One region of the Cellulosimicrobium sp. 4261 genome, then DNA from elsewhere that is predicted to be linked to it. Evidence: riboswitches for the same ligand, from Rfam matches in the RefSeq annotation. Region 1 holds a riboswitch; the other holds the start of a gene.
The links. A riboswitch is a leader RNA that binds a small molecule or an ion and turns the genes downstream of it on or off. The one in region 1 is predicted to bind thiamine pyrophosphate.

Region 1 (4,614 bases):
CACGAGCGCGGCGTGCCGCGCGGGCAGGGCCGCGGCGAGCACCGAGACCACGATGCCGACCACGAGCGGGACGACGACCCCCGCGGTCGTGACGGGCAGCGTGCCGGACAGCTCCATGCCGACCGCGCCCAGGCCGGTCCGGGCGAGCTCCGCGAGGCCGAACCCCGCCCCGACGCCGAGCAGCGCGCCCACGGCCCCGACGACCGCCGCCTGCCCGACCACGGAGCCGAACACCTGCCCCGGCGACGCGCCCACGGCGCGCAGGAGCGCGAGCTCGCGCGTGCGGCGTCGGACGTGCATCGAGAACGTGGTGGTGATGATGAACGTGCCGACGAACAGCGCGAGCGCGGCGAACACCAGCAGGAACGTCGAGACGAACCCGAGCTGGTCGGCGATCGCGTCGCTCGTCTCGGCCCGCAGCTCGGCGCCCGTCAGCGCCTCGGCGCCCGCGGGGAGCGCGGTCGCGACGGCGTCGCGCAGCGCCTCGGGGGAGACGTCGTCGGCCGCGTACAGCGCGACCGACGGGACGAGGCCGTCGGGCGCGTACGTCGCGGCGGCGGTCCCGGCGTCGAGCAGGACGATCGTCGCGCCCGCCATCGGCGCGGACAGCGAGACCTCGCCGACCACGCGCACGGGCCGCACGGCGTCGCCGAGCACGACGTCGGTCGTGCCGCCCACCGCGAGGCCCGACGCCGCGAGCGTCGCCGACTCGAGCGCGACCTCGCTGCCGTCGCGGGGTGCGCGGCCGTCGACCACCTGCGGGCCGGGGTCGCGGGGGTCGTAGGCGACGCCGATGCTCGGCGCCTGGCTGCCGAGGACCGCGGTCCCGTCTGCACCCACGAGCACCGCGGGACCGCTCACCTCCGGGAGCGCGAGCGCGACGTCGTCGCGCGCGCCGAGGTCGCGCGCCAGGTCCGCCGGGACGAGGCTGCGCGCACCGCCGACCTGGGCCGTCGCCGACATCAGCGCGTCCCCGGCCGACACCGCGCCGCGCACGTACGCGTCCGCCTGGACCGACGAGGCGACGATGCCGTCGAACGTGGTCGCGAGCATCGCGCGCAGCGCGAACGTGCCGGTCACGAACGCGACGCCGATCGTCACCGCGAGGACCGAGAGCACGAGCTGCGCGCCGTGGGCGCGCACGCCGCGCAGCGCGATCCGGCCCATCATCGGGCGGCCGCCGTCGTCGGTGCCGGGGTGGCGTGCGCCGGGGCCGACGCGGCGGGCGTGAGGGAGCCCAGCGTGTCGAGGACCGCCTGCGGCGTGGGGTCGTGGAGCTCGGTCACGAGGCGGCCGTCCGCGAGGAAGAGCACCCGGTGGGCGTACGACGCGGCGGTCGGGTCGTGCGTGACCATCGCGACGGACTGGCCGAGGTCGTCCACGGACGCGCGCAGGAAGCCCAGGACCTCCGCGGCGGCGCGCGAGTCGAGGTTCCCCGTCGGCTCGTCCGCCAGCACGATCGCGGGACGCGACACGAGCGCCCGCGCGCACGCGACGCGCTGCTGCTGCCCGCCCGACAGCTCGGCGGGCCGGTGCCCCAGGCGGGGGCGCAGGCCCACGGCGTCGACCACGCGGTCGAACCACTCCCGGTCGACGGGACGGCGGGCGATCGCGAGCGGCAGCACGATGTTCTCCTCCGCCGTGAGCGTCGGCACGAGGTTGAACGACTGGAAGACGAACCCCAGGCGCGTGCGCCGCAGGCGCGTCAGCCGGCGCTCGCTCATCGCGGAGACGGTCTCTCCGTCGACGACGACGGTCCCCGCCGTGGGGGAGTCGAGCCCTGCGAGGCAGTGCAGGAGCGTGGACTTCCCGGACCCGGACGGGCCCATGATCGCGGTCAGCCGACCCTTCTCGACGTCCACGTCCACGCCGTCGAGCGCCCGGACCGCGGCCTCGCCGCGCCCGTACGTCTTCACCAGCCCGCGCGCGGTCGCGATCGCGGGTCGCGCACCGTCCTCAGCGCCCTCAGCGGGCGCGCCCTCGCGCGGGGTGCTCCGCTGTGCCGCACCTGTCGTCGTCACGTCCTCGTCCGTCCTCTCGTCGTGCCCCTGCCGGCGCGTCGTGGCTCACCGCGCCGCGTCGTGTCCTGGTGGCCGCCGGGCTCCCGGCGGCCGTACCGACCCTCCCGCGACGCGCACGCCCGCGGCATCGGGGACGAGCCCCGAGCCGCCCCTGGTCCGCGGTCGCCCGTGCTCAGGGTCCTCTCAGGGGACTCTCGGGGTGAGGGGCCGGTGTAGGCTCGCGGTGAACGACAGGGGAGCTCCTGGAGGAGCTGAGAGTGCGGACCACCGCAGACCCTCGAACCTGATCCGGTTAGCACCGGTGGAGGAAGTCGGGAATCTCGATCACCTGCTCGCGCGGTCCGTCGCGCCCACCCGGCGCGCGGCTCGTCGGGCCGGTGGACCCCTCCTGAACGTCCAGGGAGGACACATGCAGCACACGACCACCGTCGCCCGCCGCGGCCGGGCCCTCGCGACCGGCGTGGGCGCGACGCTCGCGCTCCTCGCCCTCGCGGCCTGCTCGGGGGGCGACGGCGCCGGGGGCGACGACGCGTCGTCGGGCAGCGGGGGCACCGTGACTCTGGTGACCCACGACTCCTTCGCGGTGAGCGACGACGTGCTCGCCGCGTTCGAGGAGGAGAGCGGGCTCACGGTCGAGCAGGTCGCGCCCGGAGACGGCGGTGCGCTGGTCAACCAGCTGATCCTCACGAAGGACTCGCCGCTCGGCGACGTCGTGTTCGGGATCGACAACACCTTCGCGTCGCGCGCCATCGACGAGGGCGTCCTCGAGCCGTACACGCCCGCGGACGTCTCGGAGTCCGCGGCGTCGTACGCGGTCGGCGACGGCGGCGAGCTCACCGCCGTCGACCTCGGGGACGTGTGCGTCAACGTGGACCACACGTGGTTCGCCGACGCGGGGATCCCCGAGCCCGTGACGCTCGAGGACCTGGCGAAGCCCGAGTACCGGGACCTCCTCGTCGTGACCAACCCCGCGACGTCGTCGCCGGGCCTCGCGTTCCTCCTCGCGACCGTCGGGGCGTTCGGCGAGGACGGCTGGGAGGACTACTGGGCGGACCTGCGCGCCAACGGCGTGAAGGTCGTCGACGGCTGGTCGGACGCGTACTACGTGGACTTCTCCGGCTCGGAGGGCGCGGGCCCGCGCCCGCTCGTGCTGTCGTACTCGACGTCGCCCGCGTTCACGCTCACCGAGGACGGCTCCGCGTCGACCACGGGCGCCCTGCTCGACACGTGCTTCCGCCAGGTCGAGTACGCGGGCGTGCTCGCGAACGCGAAGAACCCCGAGGGCGCGCAGCAGCTCCTCGACTTCCTCGTGAGCGAGACGTTCCAGGCCGACGTCGCGGACCAGATGTACATGTACCCGGCCGACGACTCCGTCGCGCTGCCCGACGGCTGGGCCGAGCTCGCGCCGCTCGCCGACGAGCCCTTCGAGGTCGCGCCCGCGGACGTCTCGGCGCACCGCGACGAGTGGATCAAGGCATGGACGGCGACGGTCGTCGACTGACCCCCGGTCCACGAGCGACCACGGCTCTACCTCGCGGGGGAGAGCCGTGGTGAGGGGTCGGGAGGTCCGGCGGGGCGGCGTCGGGCGCGGGGTGCTGTGGGGTCTGGCGGCGGCCGTGCCGCTCGCGTTCCTCGGGGTGTTCTTCGCGTGGCCGGTCGTCACGCTCGTGGCGCGCGGGTTCGTCGGGGACGACGGCGGCCTCGACCTCTCGGGGTTCGCGGAGGTCTTCTCCGAGCCCCGCACGTGGCGGATCGTCGGCCTCACGCTCTGGCAGGCCGTGCTCGGCACGGCGCTGTCGCTGCTGCTCGGCGTGCCCGGCGCGTACGTGCTGTACCGGTGCCGGTTCCCCGGGCGGCGGGTCGTGCGCGCGCTCGTCACGGTCCCGTTCGTGCTGCCGACCGTCGTCGTCGGCGTCGCGTTCCGGTCGCTGCTCGTGCAGGGCGGCCCGCTGGGGTTCCTGCAGCTCGACGAGACGTTCGCGGCGATCGTCGTCGCGCTCGTGTTCTTCAACTACTCCGTGGTGGTGCGCACGGTCGGCGGGCTCTGGGAGCACCTCGACCCGCGCGCCGAGCAGGCCGCGCGCGCCCTCGGCGCGACGCCGTGGCGCGCGTTCCGCACCGTGACGCTCCCGGCGCTGACGCCCGCGATCACGAGCGCCGCGTCGATCGTCTTCCTCTTCTGCGCGACGGCGTTCGGCGTCGTGCTCGTGCTCGGCGGCATCCGCTACGGGACCATCGAGACGGAGATCTGGATCCAGACGACCCAGTTCCTCGACCTGCGCACCGCGGCGGTGCTGTCGGTCGTGCAGCTCGTGGTCGTCGCGGCGGCGCTCACGGTCGCGAACCGCACGCGGGCCCGGCGCGAGCGGGCCCTGAACCTGTCGTCCTCGGCGTCGTCCGCGCACCCCCTGCGCCTGTGGCGCGACGGCCGCCCGACGGGCGACCTGGCGCCCGCGGCGCTCACCGCGGCCGTGGTCGTCGTGCTCGTCGGGCTCCCGCTCGGCACCCTCGTGGTGCGCTCGTTCCGTGTCCCGGGCGGCGGCTGGGGCCTCGACAACTACGCGAACCTCGGCACCACGGGCGGGCGCAACGC
Region 2 (4,614 bases), on a different contig from region 1:
GTCGCCGGAACCACGACCGGCGGCGCGGCTCGGGGGCCGTCCCCGCGGGCGACGGCGCGGGTGCGGCGGACTCGTGCTCCGCGGGCGCAGGCTCGGGCGCTGCCGGGTCGCCCGCCGACGGCTCCGAGACGGTGAGCCCGGGCGCCGTCGGTGCCAAGCCGGCAGGGGCTGCCGCGGCGGGCTCCGCCGTCGCGGCCTCGGGCGCGGCCGGGCGCGGTGACGACGCGGAGATGCCCGCGATCCGGCCGCGCTCGTCGAACCGCACGGTCACGGTGCCGTCGGGCACGTCGAGCACGACGGCGCCGGTCCCGTCCTCGACGGCCGGCAGGCCGCGCGCGCTCGCGTAGGACGCGACGGCGCGCCGGTGGTCGACGACCGTGACGGACAGCAGCCCCTCGCTCAGCGTGCGCACGACGCGCGGCACGCTCGGTGCGGGCAGGGCGAGGTCGGCGTCGTCCAGGAGGAACCACGCGCGCGTGCCGCCGCCGACGGGCGCGCTGTAGTGGGTGAACGACCCGGTCACGGCCTTGGCCGCGAGCGCGAGCCGGTGGGCGAGGTCGTCGGCGAGGGGGAGCTCCGGCTCGGCGGCCTCGCGCAGCCCGGTCCGCCGGGCGCTCTCGGCGGCGGTGAGCACGCCGTCGGGGAAGCCGTTGACGTTCTGCCACGCCCACATCCACGTGCCCGGACCGGGCGCAGCCGTACCGAGGAACTGGAGGCGGCACGTCGCGGTCACGCCGTCGGGCGCGGTGAAGGTGAAGACGCCCGTGGTCATGTCGGCGGCCCAGGCGTCGTCGCCGTGGAGGTCCGACAGGTGGAGCTGGTGCTCGTGGGAGAGGAACGCGGCGTCGTCGACGAGGTCCTGGAGGGCCGGGACGTCCTGGGCTGCCGTGCCGTGCGCGGTCTGCGGCTCCGTCATGGACCGACGGTATCGGCGCGCACGGTGCCCGGCCTCCGCACGACACGCGGTGCGGTGCGGTGGGGACCGCCGCTCAGGCCGCGAGGAGCAGGACGTCGCCGGCGCGCGCGGTCGGACGGCGGAGCGTCTCGGCGACGGGGAGGTCTCGCACGGGTTCGCCCACCGGCGCGACGTGCCGCGGCGCGGAGAGGGCACCCCGCTCCCGCGCGGAGGACAGCACGCGGACAGGTGCGAGCGGCCGCAGCTCCTCGCCCGTGCGGGCGACGAGGTCGACGAGCCGCAGACCGAGGGCGCCGCAGACGGCGGCGAGGACCTCGGAAGACGCCTCCTTGCGCCCGCGCTCCACCTCGGACAGGTAGGCGGTGGAGACGCGCGCGGCGGCCGCGACGTCCACGAGCGTGCGCCCCTGCGCGAGCCGCGCCCGCCGCAGGATCCCGCCGATGACGTGGCGCAGGAGGGGTTCCGCCCGTCCGCCCGTCCGGGACCGGGGGCGCGGCGTCACCACGTCCGGCACCGCATCGCGCACCCCGTCCGGCACCGCGCTCGTCGCGTCCATGCGATCACGCTACCCGCGGCCCACCCGGGTGCCGAGGCACCCGGGCGGTCATCTGCTGCTGGCGTAAGGCCGGGCGCACGGCGCGACGGTCGGCCGCGGGCCCGGCCGGACGGGTCACCAACCCTCGAGCGACCAGGCCATCTGCCAGAAGCGGATCTCGTGGCGGCAGCTCAGCTCGAACGCGCGCTCCATGCGCGCGCGCTCCGCCTCGCCCGCGTCCGCGGCGAGCGCGTCGAGGCGTGCGCGCAGGTCCGTGAGGACGTCCTCGGTGCGCTCGGCCGCGTAGAACTGCCACCAGCCCGCGAGCGGGTGGTCGTCGCCGAGGGCGCCGGGCGTCGTCTCGCGCTCGCCGAGCCAGAAGCGCCGCGCGGACCAGATGTAGGTCCACGGGCACGGGAGCAGCGCGGCGAGCAGCACGCCGAGCGAGTCGCGGCCGGCCGCCGTCATGTGGTCCACGTAGGCCTGCGCGCTCGGCGCGAGGCGGTGCGTCTGCGCCTCCTCGTACGTCACGCCGAGGAAGTCGCACATCGCGTGGTGCGCGTGCGACTCGTCGTCGAGGAGGAAGCCGGCCTTGTCGTGGAAGTAGGCCGCCCACGACCGGTCGGGCGCGAGGGCCATGCCGAGGCCGTAGCAGCGCAGGTAGGCCGTGAGGTACTGGTGGTCCTGGCCCACGTAGTGGCGGACCGCGGCGGGCTCGACGGAGCCGTCGCGCAGCCCGGCCAGGAAGGGGTGGTCGTAGAACGTCTCGAAGAGGTCCGCGTACCGGCGGGCGAGGTCGGCGGTGAAGCCGGTCTCCTCCTGCCGGACGAGCGCGGTCGGGTCGTCCGCGAGGACAGGGTTCAGGGTGATGGCAGCAGGCGTCGTCATGCCCACGTTCCTCCGCTCGTGCTAGCGAGATCAGGTTCGACGGGTCCGGGCGGCCGTACCGCTCGTCTCAGTCCCTCGGCCCGGGCCGTGGCCCGGGCGGGACGCCCCGCGTGGTTCGCGCCGACCCTAGCAAGGACGGCGCCGGTGCGGGAGCCCTCGCCGCGGTGCGGGAATATAGTTGTAGCAACAACAAGTTGGAGCAGACATGACCACGAGCACCCCGGGCGCGCCGACCGACCGCCTCCTGTCCCCGTCCACGAGCATGGACGCCGTCACGCTGCGCGTGGGCGACCTCGAGCTCATGACCTCGTACTACACGGGTGCGTTCGCGCTCGCCCCGCTCGAGGAGCGGTCGCGCGGCGCCGAGGTGCACCGCGTGCTGGGCCGCGGGCGCACACCCATGCTGCGCCTCGTGCACACCCCCGGGCTCCCGCCCGTCGACCCGCGCCAGGCCGGCCTGTTCCACACGGCCTTCCTGTTCGACGACGGCCCGAGCCTCGCCGCGACCGTCTACCGCGCCGCGCAGGACCGCCGCGGCACGTTCGTCGGGTCGAGCGACCACCTCGTCAGCGAGGCGTTCTACTTCACCGACCCCGAGGGCAACGGCGTCGAGCTCTACACCGACCGCCCCCGCGAGACCTGGGTGCGCGAGCACGGCCAGATCCTCATGACGACGACGTTCCTCGACCCGAACGACTACCTGCGCACGCACCTCGACCAGGAGACGTTCGACGCCGGACCCTCGCTCGCGGGCCGCGTCGGCCACGTGCACCTCCAGGTCGGCGACGTGCCGACCGCCCACGCCTTCTACGTCGACGCCGTCGGCTTCGAGGCGACGCTCACCGGGTACAGCGGGGCTCTCTTCGCGTCCGCCGGCGGGTACCACCACCACGTCGCGATGAACGTGTGGAACAGCGCGGGTGCCGGGCCCCGCGCCGCGAGCCTCGGGCTCGGCGACGTCGCCGTCACGGTGCCGGGCCGCGAGGACCTCGACGCGCTCGTCGCACGGCTCCGCGCGCGCGGGCTGGAGCACGCGGACGACGGCCGCTCCGTCGTCGTGCACGACCCGTGGGGCACGCGCGTCACGCTGTCCGTGCCGGGGACGACGACCGAAGAGCTGCTCGCTCGCTGAGGCCCGCCGGCCCGGGGCCGGCGCGCCGGGACCGTCGCAGGGGCACGGCGCACGGGCACGGCGCGGGGACGGGCGTGGAGACGGGACACGGAGACGGGACACGAGGCGCACGATGGGAAGACCCGCCCGAGCGCACCGAGGAGCGACCGTGTTCCGCAGCCTCTTCCCCGTCCTCACCGTGGCCGACCTCGACCGGTCGCTGGTCTTCTACCGCGACCTGCTGCGCGGGACGGTCGAGTACGCCTTCCCCGACGCGGTCCGCCCGTCTAGGTGAGCCACCCGCGGACCAGCCGTGGGGCGAGCGCGTCGCACGCGTGCAGGACCCGGACGGCACCGTCGTGGTCCTCGGCCAGGAGGCCGCTCCCCCGGCCGAGCCCCAGGGCCCGACGGGGCTGTCCTAGCCCGCGGGCGCAGGCGCCGCGGAGCCAGCTCCCCGCCGGCACGGTGCCCCCACCGGGACTCGAACCCGGAACACGCCGGGTTTAAGCCGGCCGCCTCTGCCAGTTGGGCCATGGGGGCGCGGGCCGAATCTACCGCGAGCGCGGAGCTCCCCGGGCCCGTCGGCACGACGGCCGCCCGCGCGGGACCCGGACGCGCCGAGGGGCGAGCCGCACGCGCGGCTCGCCCCTCGGCGTCGGGCACGACGGCCGGGCCAGGCCCGGCCGCGGCCTCAGGAGGCCTTCGCCGCCGGCGTCCGGTCGTCGGCGTCGACGGTGCCCGCACCGGACTCCGCCGCGGCCGCCGAGCCCTGCGCGGTCTGCTTGACCGGGTCGCCGTCCTTCTTGGGCGGGACGGACGCGGCGCGGAACTCCGCGCGCGGGTCGTGCAGCGAGCCGAGCGAGACGAGCTCGCGGCCCATGAGGAACTGGCCGATCCAGCCGATGAAGATGCGGATCTTGCGGTTGCCCGTCGGCATCGCCATGACGTGGTAGCTGCGGTGCATGAGCCACGCGAGCGTCCCGCGGAGCTTGAACACGCCGAACAGCTCCGCGACGCCCTTGTACAGACCGAGCGACGCGACCGTACCGACGCTCTTGTGGCGGTACTCGACCGGCGGCTCGCTGTGCAGCTCGAGCGCGAGGTTGTCGGCGAGGCGCGTGGCCTCGCGGATGGCGTGCTGCGCGTTCGGCGGGCAGAACTTGC

Region 2: it holds a riboswitch for thiamine pyrophosphate, as region 1 does, so the genes downstream of both, ABIE39_RS12610 (TenA family protein) here and ABIE39_RS06945 (thiamine ABC transporter substrate-binding protein) in region 1, are expected to answer to the same signal.

The regions. Positions count from the first base shown of each region.
Region 1 is NZ_JBEPOQ010000004.1:140,034-144,647, reverse strand. Features, by position in the region: gene ABIE39_RS06955 (ABC transporter permease) at 1-1,170, opposite strand, end outside; gene ABIE39_RS06950 (ABC transporter ATP-binding protein) at 1,167-1,937, opposite strand; TPP riboswitch at 2,244-2,348, shown strand; gene ABIE39_RS06945 (thiamine ABC transporter substrate-binding protein) at 2,431-3,522, shown strand; gene ABIE39_RS06940 (ABC transporter permease) at 3,572-4,614, shown strand, end outside.
Region 2 is NZ_JBEPOQ010000009.1:39,891-44,504, forward strand. Features, by position in the region: gene ABIE39_RS12600 (DUF6882 domain-containing protein) at 1-916, opposite strand, end outside; gene ABIE39_RS12605 (helix-turn-helix domain-containing protein) at 990-1,472, opposite strand; gene ABIE39_RS12610 (TenA family protein) at 1,587-2,339, opposite strand; TPP riboswitch at 2,330-2,458, opposite strand; gene ABIE39_RS12615 (VOC family protein) at 2,545-3,471, shown strand; gene ABIE39_RS12620 (hypothetical protein) at 3,620-3,745, shown strand; tRNA gene ABIE39_RS12625 (tRNA-Leu) at 3,917-3,990, opposite strand; gene ABIE39_RS12630 (NAD(P)/FAD-dependent oxidoreductase) at 4,142-4,614, opposite strand, start outside.